One region of the Chryseobacterium carnipullorum genome, then DNA from elsewhere that is predicted to be linked to it. Evidence: riboswitches for the same ligand, from Rfam matches in the RefSeq annotation. Region 1 holds a riboswitch; each other region holds the start of a gene.
The links. A riboswitch is a leader RNA that binds a small molecule or an ion and turns the genes downstream of it on or off. The one in region 1 is predicted to bind S-adenosylmethionine.
Positions count from the first base shown of each region.

Region 2: another riboswitch for S-adenosylmethionine. It lies ahead of EG346_RS07915 (TonB-dependent receptor domain-containing protein); the one in region 1 lies ahead of EG346_RS03510 (alpha/beta fold hydrolase).
Region 3: another riboswitch for S-adenosylmethionine. It lies ahead of EG346_RS07545 (TonB-dependent receptor plug domain-containing protein); the one in region 1 lies ahead of EG346_RS03510 (alpha/beta fold hydrolase).

Region 1 covers NZ_CP033920.1:751,956-755,244, reverse strand. Annotated here, with positions in the region: gene EG346_RS03515 (MGH1-like glycoside hydrolase domain-containing protein) at 1-1,091, opposite strand, end outside; SAM riboswitch class I at 1,280-1,386, shown strand; gene EG346_RS03510 (alpha/beta fold hydrolase) at 1,448-2,386, shown strand; gene EG346_RS03505 (ACT domain-containing protein) at 2,448-3,289, shown strand, end outside.
Region 2 covers NZ_CP033920.1:1,711,606-1,714,894, reverse strand. Annotated here, with positions in the region: gene EG346_RS07915 (TonB-dependent receptor domain-containing protein) at 1-1,326, opposite strand, end outside; SAM-I-IV-variant riboswitch at 1,614-1,711, opposite strand; gene EG346_RS07910 (outer membrane beta-barrel protein) at 1,834-3,289, shown strand, end outside.
Region 3 covers NZ_CP033920.1:1,631,289-1,634,577, forward strand. Annotated here, with positions in the region: gene EG346_RS07540 (alpha-amylase family glycosyl hydrolase) at 1-891, shown strand, start outside; SAM riboswitch class I at 1,001-1,109, shown strand; gene EG346_RS07545 (TonB-dependent receptor plug domain-containing protein) at 1,206-3,289, shown strand, end outside.

The DNA of each region.
Region 1 (3,289 bases):
TTATTCCACAAAAGTCCTGCAAAAGCCTGTCTTTGGACATTCGTTTCATCTTCGTTCGTCGTTTCACTCTGAATCTCCTGATAAAACTCGTTCGTCTCAGCAATTCTTCTGGCAAAGATCTCGTCAAACTGATCAAAAGGACCGTCAATTTCCTCAGGACATAGCCTGAAATCAAAAGTTTTCGATTGTCCAGCTTCAATACAATCATCAATGATAAAAGAACCTTTACTTCCTCGTTTTTCAGGATTTACCGTATTACTTCCATAAACGATATGATCATTAATTCCGTCCTTGAAGTACGTATTTCCGGTATAAGGCGCTCCATACAATTTAGGGGCATTGGTTTCATTTTCACAAAACGCACTTTTCGCTGCCAGATTTCTCGAATAGATTTTTTTGATCGAGATGCTGTCATGGTTAATATCAATGCATCCGTCGAACGAAGCATTCATCTGTCCTTTATAAGTATTGTAGCCCCATTTCCAGTTATTTCTGAACCAAGCAGTCGGTGCTATTACAATAGGAGCATCTTGTTTGCTTCTGTTATGAACCGTTACTCTTGCCAGAATATCATTGTGATCCGCTTTACAGTATTCAATGAAAATATCAAAATATTCATCATTGTCAAAAATTCCCGTATCAAAAATCTCGTATTCAGGTTCCTTTTTGCTTCGTCTTCCGTTTTCAGCCACCAGATCATCATAGGGAAATGCATTGATCGGATATTTGTATACCATTTTCATATAACTATGAGTAGGCGTATTATCCAGGTAATAAAAGATCTCTTTAATATCCTCCCCGTGGTTTCCCTGAGGATTACTCAGTCCGAAGAAACGTTCCTTGACTATTTTATCTTTTTTGTTCCAGAATGAAAATGCAAAACAGAAAATCTGTTTCACATCAGAGATTCCGGCGATGCCTTCTTCTCCCCATCTGTAGGCGTAGCTTTCTGCATTATTATGGTTGGCGTAATGCCATGCATTTCCGTTCGGGCTGTAGTCTTCACGTACATTTCCCCACTGCCGGTTGCTTACGTACGGACCCCAGTTTTTCCATTTGGAATCTTGTAATCTTTCTTTTTCAACAATCATATTTCATCACTTTTTTCAATACGAAGGTAGTTTTTTTGAAAAATAATTCCAATTCCTTTCATCTGAAGAATTCTTAACATAGCCTTGAAACACTTATCATTACAGGCTTTTTTAATATTAAATATTTTTTTTTGAAAAATTAAAAAGAAAAGACTTATCTTTGCAGAGCGTTCATTCAAATATTGAAAATGTTATCAAGAAAGGTTGAGGGATTAGACCCTATGAAACCTTAGCAACCCTTTGTGCAAGCAAAGAAGGTGCTACGTTCTACCAATTTATTTTGGACAGATAACTTACTGAAGTTCTTTTCAGCCATTTCCTGTGGCATTTTCAATTGTATTAAAATAATAATAGAATTGAAAACAGAACTAAACTATATACATCTTTCGTATCAGAATCATTCCCAAAAGGAATACCATATCCCGTTGACTTATCAGATCTTCGGGAAAGACCTGTTTACCGCACCTCTTATATTGGTTAATCATGCTTTAACCGGAAATTCAAATGTCTCCGGAGAAAAAGGATGGTGGAAACAATTGATTGGTGAAAATCATGTGATCGATACGAATAAATACACAGTTCTCTGTTTCAATATCCCCGGAAACGGATATGATCATTTTTTAATTGACGAATACGAAGACTTCACCCCTTCAGATATTGCTCAAATATTTTTGAAAGGGCTCGAAGCTTTACATATCAAAAACATATATGCCATTATTGGAGGCTCTCTCGGAGGAGGAATTGCCTGGGAAATGCTTTCCAGACAGCCACAGCTCGCAGAGATATTCATCCCCATTGCCTGCGATTTTAAAACGCATGACTGGCTTCACGCACAGTGTCTGGTTCAGAAATTTTTGCTGAACGGAAATGACGAACCTCTGCAGAAAGCAAGGATTCACGCTATGCTGTGTTACAGAACTCCCCAGTCTTTAAATGACAGATTTCAAAACAGATATCATCAGGGAAATCAGCGGCTAGAGTCAGAAGACTGGCTTGTCTATCACGGTAATTCATTAAACGATAGATTTAGTTTAGAGTCTTATAAGCTGATGAATCATTTGCTGATGAATATTAATACCCACGAAGATCAACTGGAAAAAATCGGAGCACGAATGCACCTGATCGCTGTAGATACAGATTTATTCTTTCCTGCCTCAGAAATTCGAATGTGCTTTGAAAAGCTGAAGGCGAAAAAGAAAGATGTTTTCTATCATGAGATACAGTCTATTCATGGCCATGATGCCTTCTTAATGGAATACGAACAATTAAATAATATCATAAATAATATTTTGTAGAATGAAATGGCGCGGAAGCGAAGTTTTATCTGACAAATGACAAACAAAAAATTAGAAACAGATGAAAAATGCGAAAGAGATTAAGTTTTTAAAAAACAGATCAATCATCAAATTTGAAGGAGAAGATTTCTTAGGTGAAATCGGGATCGACGGAAGGATTTTTAAGGCGCTTACCTTAGCGCGAATCAGTGTAGGGGTAATTTCCCAGCAGGCTATTGAAAACGGACTTTCTATTCTGGTCAATGAGGCAGATGCAGAAAAAGCGGTTGCCTGTCTGATTGATGAATTTGAAGCAGAAAGAAAATCAGGAAAGGTTTCACAGATCTATAGCATTAATAATGTTTCCGTACTTGGATTTGTAGCGGAAGATTTCAATAAAGTTTTGGCAGAATTGGCCAGAAATAATGTTTTCCCTCTTCTTTTAAACCAGGTTGCAGGAGAAAACAGAGTCAATATTGTAGTGACCTCCTCACAGGATGAAAAAACGAAGAATGTTATTGAATCTGAAATTTTCAATAAACCTAAAACCGTTCATTTGGCAATTATTGGTCATGGAAACGTGGGGAAAACTTTAATAGAACAGGTATTGCGGTCTTCAGAAGAAATCAGAAGACGTAAAAAAATAGACCTTAAGGTAGTGGCAGTAGCCAATTCAAGAAAAATTGCTTTCAATAAAAAAGGCTTTAATGCAGATTGGAATGATGAGGTTTTAACAGCACAACATCCATCCAATGTTGAAGAGCTGATCAGCTTCTCAAAAGAAAATCAGCTGGAAAATCTTATCGTTGTTGATAATACTGCGAGTAAAGATTTTGTGAAAAACTATCATGCCCTTGCTGAAAACGGTTTTGATCTGGTTTCTTCCAATAAAATTTTTAATACACTTCCCATCGAGGAATACCG
Region 2 (3,289 bases), 960 kb from region 1:
AGAGGCATTAAATGTATTCACTACCCCAAAATTAAAAGCATTCTTTCCGAAAGTATTGCTCAGATCTACATTCCAGCCATTCCATTTCCCTTTAATCCCTCCTGCTAAGGAATAATCATTCACATTGGCTTCAATTTGAGGAAGGTATCCATTCGGGGTAACCGCATTGATATTTCTTTCCGTGTTGGGCAGACGGAAGAATCCTCCGGCATTTCCCAAACGGTAGCTGTATCCTCCAAAGGAATAGACTTTCCAGTCTTCATTCACCGGAATTTCAGAATTGAAATAAAGTTGCCCCGACTGCAGCTTAGACTGCCCCGCTCTCAGGCTGAAATCTTTTCTTTCCAGGCCTCTGTAACTAAGCTCATCGTTAGTAAAATCTTTCCCTAGCAAACCTTGTAGGGCAGCAATACTATTCGCTCCTGAAATCTGATCTCTGAAATCCTGTGAAAAATAGCCTACCTGCGAGGCATATTGTTTGACGGTATTGATGATCTGCTGGCTGTTGGAAGTATTGGTAATATTTTTATATAATCCATCGATATTGACTCCATCCTGCAATGCTCTGTAATTAATGGCATTATAAGCGTTATAGATGTCTCCATGACGGACGCCCGCTCTTGAATACGGATCACGGTATTGTACCGATCCGGTAACATTAATGAAGCCTTTCTCACCTATTTTAGCTCCGTAATTCAGATCTGCGGAGATCGTCTGCCCGTCTACTCCTCCGGAAAAATTATTGGCGACAGGGGAAGCGTATCCTCCAAGGAAAACCTGTCCTGAAAGCCCTAATCTTTTTTTGAGTCCTAAATTCACGACTCCTGCAATGGCATCAGAGCCATATTGAGCAGACGCTCCATCTCTTAGTACTTCTATTTTCTCCAGAGCAAAAGCAGGGATTGCATTAAGATCTGTTCCTACCGAACCCCTTCCCGGAGTCAATGTCACATTGATCAATGAAGACTGATATCTTCTTTTACCATTAAGCAAGACCAGAACCTGATCCGGACCCAGTCCTCTGAGAAGAGCGGGATCTACAAAATCGGTTCCGTCATTGACCGTATGTGAAGTGGAAGAAAATGAAGGCACTACATAATTGAGGGCCTGACTGATATTGTTAACAGGACTTTGTCTTAAGATCTTTGAAATATTGATGATATCTACGGGAACCGGAGTGTCTGTAAGAGATCTTCCGGCTCCTCTTGATCCGAGGATGACTACATCATCTATTTTTTTGGATGTTGCAGAATCCGACTGTCCAAAGTAAAATGCTGAGATAAGAGCTGCTGAAGCTATGATTGTTTTTTTCTCGAAATTGCGCATGTGTTTTCTATTTTTTTGAGTAATTGTTTGTTTGATTTTTGGCAATAGTATTCCTGCAACCTTCTTGTAAGGTTACTTTTAAAAAGCCAAAATGGAAGTATTATTTTTTAAAGAAGTCTAGAAACAACAACCCATGCGCATGTAGAAATGGCATGAAAAGAGGTCAGAATAACGAAGTGACACTTCATGATCTGAGAAACGAAAATTTAAATTGGTCTTGAGGTTTCCCTTGTCTTTAAACATTGATTTTATTTTTAAAACAAAAATGTCAAGATGGGAAGAAATAGAGAATAAACATTTTTTCCGGGCATACCGGCTTATCTATTGTAGCACCTTGCTTGTTTTGCAGGTTGCTATCCCATCTATGAGATTCTTGATAATTACCTGGCAAAGATATAATTATTTCGGAATAAAAAAAATAATTGCTTAAAAATTTAACTTTTCGCAAATTTTGCCGTAACAAATTGCTCTTTTTTACGTCTAACTGAAGAGTAGTAAAAAAACATTATGAAAAAAACTATACTAGCTTTATCCCTTTTAGGGTCTTTTTTCGCTTATTCACAGGAAAAGAGCACGAGCAGTCCAGAGAAAGAAAAGCAGATCGAAGGCGTTGTCATTACCAAAACTAAAAAAGCCGTTGAACAGAAAGCAGACCGTACTATCTTTGACTTTTCTGAACAGCCTCAGCTGAATAACGGTAACGTTCTTGAGGGCATCAAAAAACTTCCGGGACTGGTCGCTACCGATATTGCGGGAATGATGTATCAGGGGAAAATCCTGGATGTATATCTGAACGGACGACCTCTTAATATTACCTCCAATGAATTAAATTCTTTCCTTGAAGGAATGCCGGCCAATTCAGTAGAAAAAATTGAAGTGATTACGCAGCCGGGAGCAGAATTCCCTGCCACCTCCGGAGGGGCGATCATGAATATCATCACGAATAAAAACGCCAATAAGTATTTAACGGCAACGTATTCGGGAAATTACTCTTTTACCAACTACGATAAGTTCAGAAGCAGAACAACCCATTCTGTGAATCTGAATGCAAGAAATAAACTATTCGGCTGGCAGCTGAATGTGGGCCAGAATTACCGTGAAAGTATGCTGAACGGTGATCAGGATGTTATACTGCACAATAATACAGACAGAATAGGGAGAGGTTATTTTGCTAAATCCGGTCTGACTTTTGATCTTGGACAGGACAGATTATTAGTGAACTACGATATTTATCACAATAATAACGACAATTATACTGCGAGTAGAGGGCTTGCCGACATCCTTGTGAACATTAATCCTATCACCTACCGTGAAGCTGATTATGAAGCATCAGATGTGGCTCATACCAACAACCTGAGACAGGAGGCTGTTGTGACGTATCAGAAGCGCTTCAGTGACAAATCTCAAAAGCTGGACTTCCAGTTCGGATATACAAAGTCTACCTCCAAATTCTCTCAGGATAATTTCTTCCAGAGAGGTTTCTACACTGACGCTACCCCTTTAGAACCTTTCCTTTTTTATCGTGGGGAAAATGTACTTGACAATCAATCAGATATGAGGGTAGCAAACTTCAAAATTGATTATTCACAGCCAATAAAGCTTATGGACGGTGGAAAAGTGAGCTTGGGAGGTTTGTATGAAAGACAGGATTATGATACAGAAAATAAAGGACTTACCAATTTAGAATACCAGAGACAAACCGCTTCTACTTATCTTGAATTCCAGGCAAAGCTTAAGAAGTTTGACTTTATATTAGGTACCCGTGCTGAAAATTATGATATTTCAGGAATTACAAGAACCATAAAGGATGGCGCTATTCTTGAAAGAGATCTTACCACATTCAATAAGTTTAAGCTTTTTCCTAATGCCAGCGTACAGTATAACCTGATGAACCAGGTTTACATTGCAGCGAACTACAATAAAAAGATCAGCCTTCCCAGTATTTCTGCCCTTAACCCGAATA
Region 3 (3,289 bases), 880 kb from region 1:
GGAGAAAGTCATGATGAAGAAAGATTAATGTTTAAGAACCTTGCGTATGGTGCCATTAACGGAAACTACAATGTGACCAACCTTACTACTGCTTTAGAAAGAATGAAAACTTTTGGGGCGACATTTTTTACCATTCCCGGTCCTAAAATGATCTGGCAGTTTGGAGAATTGGGTTACGAATTCAGTATCAACCGTTGTGCAAACGGTACGATCAACAGCGGATGCAGAACCGATGAAAAACCTGTTGCCTTTACACTAGGCTATGATACGAATGCCAGCAGAAAAGCGGTATATGATACCTGGGCTAAAATCATCAATATCAGAAATAGCCACCAGGTTTTCAAGTCTAAAACATACACAATAGAATCCAACAACCTTACCAATGACCCGGAGGGCCTGATCACGAGGATTTATGTATATGATAATACCCTGAATGGAATGAAAAACGTTGTTGTGCTGGCCAATTATACCACGTCCGCACAAAATGTTATTCCTTATTTTCCGTATGCAGGGCAATGGCAGAACCTGATGGATAACACGATCTCGAATTTTGCTTCTACCACAACTCCTATTATGTTGCAGCCTGGAGAATTCAGGGTTTTTGGAAATTACTCCGGAGCACTTGCAACCGTTGATGTCAACGCAATGAATAAATTATCACTTCAGATTGCAGATAATCCCGTAAAAAATGGTTTAGTAAAATTGATTTACCACAAAGTGAAAAACGGAGACATCGTTATTTTTGACATGAGCGGCAAAAAAATGGATTCATTTCAATTACCTCAGGAAAACGGAACTTATGAATTGAAGTTAGCCTATCCTTCCGGAACCTATCTGGTTCATTTACGGTCTGAAACAGGCACAGCTATCCAGAAGATGGTGATTAAATAAATGGAAAAAAGAGGGATGATGAAAGGACATGATCCCTCTTTTTTATTCACAGCACAGAATATATAAATCTACTTTTTGGTAATTAAAAATATTAGTCTACTTTTGCAGTAGATTATCAAGAAAGGTGGAGGGATTTGGCCCTATGAAACCTTAGCAACCTGCACGTCTCTAAAAAGTGTAAAGGTGCTAATTCCAGCCCGTTGTGGGGAAGATGAGAAAAGTCAATATTCTGGCAGCAATTCCATTTCTTGAAGTCTTTTTATATCTGCGGATGAGGTCCGTAGAAGTATATTATTAATTTATAAGAACGAAAGATGAAAAAATTAAGCCTGTCTGTTATACTCTTGGGATCCGTTTTGGTCAACGCACAGGAACAGGAAAAAGGAACTCAGATCGAAGATGTGGTCATTGTAGGAAACCGGAATGCCAAAAGAACAAAACTGGAAACCCCGGTTCCCGTAGACATTATCAATATAGAAAAACTGCAGAGATCTGCACCGCAAACTACAGTTCAGGATCTTCTGAACTATGTGATCCCTTCATTCAACGCGGTAAGACAATCAGCTTCTGACGGCACGGAACATATTGATCCCGTAAGTCTGAGAGGAATGGGACCTGATCAGGTGTTAGTACTCGTCAATGGCAAAAGAAGGCATACCAGCTCACTGGTGAATTATCAGAATACGGTCGGAAACGGATCTGTAGGAACGGATCTCAGTACTATTCCGGTGATTGCTATTGACAGGATAGAAGTTCTGAGAGACGGTGCGGCAGCACAGTATGGTTCAGATGCTATTGCAGGGGTTGTGAATATCATCCTTAAAAAAGATATTGGAGCGTCGGCATCGGCATCTTACGGAATTACTGGAAGAAACGACGGGGAAACTTATCAGACAGGAATCAACTATGGATCCTCTCTTGGAAAAAAAGACAGTTACATCAATCTCTCACTGCAGTTGAGTCACCGGGGTAAGACTACAAGAACTCAAAATCATGATCTTGATATTTTCGGAGATAATTTTGCGTATGAATTTGCAGATGATCCTGATGCAGCGAGAGCAGCTGACGATCAAAAAATAAGAGAACGGGGATTGACGCGTAATGATTTTAACTTCCAGATCGGAGATGCTCAGATCAGACAGGCACAATTGTTTTTTAATTCAGAATATCCTTTGAGTGAAAACTTCAAACTTTATTCTTTCGGAGGTTTCAGTATTAAAGAAGGAAAAGGATTTGGTTTCAGAAGGCTGCCAAGTGAAACATCTAATGTGGTTTCTTCTATTTATCCAAACGGATTTCAGGCCTCTCTGGGATCACAGGTCTACGATTTCTCCTATGCTTTAGGAGCTAAATATAATGTAAACAACTGGCTGATTGATTTAAGCAATACTTTCGGAAGCAATACGTTCAATTATAATGTGAATAATACCAATAATGCTTCGTTGGGAGCGAAATCTCCAACAAGTTTTTATGCAGGAGCTCACAGTTTCCTTCAGAATACTGTCAATCTTGATATATCTAAAAATATCAATCAGTTTAATGTAGCCTTTGGAGGAGAATTCCGTTTTGAACAATATCAAATCAAAGCAGGAGATGAAGCTTCTTACACCCGTTATGACATCAATGGGAATCCTTCCGGCCCTGATTCTACGGTTGAAGGCAATGGGGGTTCACAGTCATTTATAGGTTTTTCACCGGATAATGCCTTGAAAAAATCCAGACATTCAGCAGCGGTATATGCAGATGTTTCTTATGATCTTGCTAAAAAATTAAATATAGATCTTGCCGGGAGATTTGAAAACTATTCAGATTTTGGAAATACCCTGAACGGAAAACTGGCATTGAGATATGAATTTGTAAAAGACTATGCTATAAGAGCAGCGGTGGGAACTGGTTTCAGAGCCCCCTCCCTTCAGCAGCAATATTTTAACAACTCCTATGCAGATATTTCTACTTCAGGATCTGGCATTGTGACCAAAGGGATTTTCAGAAACGACAGCGATGCGGCAAAAGCGCTTGGATTCGATACATTAAAGCAGGAAACATCAGTCAATGCCAGTGCTGGATTTGCTGTAAAGCCAGCCAACAGACTACTGATCACAGTTGATGGATATTGGATCAGGGTAAAGGATAGAATTGTGATCACCAGTAATATCACAGATCCAAGACTGGCGGAGTATAACGTAGAAAGCGGAAGGTTTTTCGCCAATGCTATTGATACCGAGACAAAAGGCGTTGATGTGGTAGTAACGTATGACTGGAAAGTAGGCGGTGGAAATTTAAATATCAATCTCGCAGGAAATTATACTGAGACAAAGATCAAAGATTTCCATTTTCCTGAAAAGTTAGTGCCTGCCCAAAATGAATTCTTCGGGCCCGATCAGATCAATATTATTGA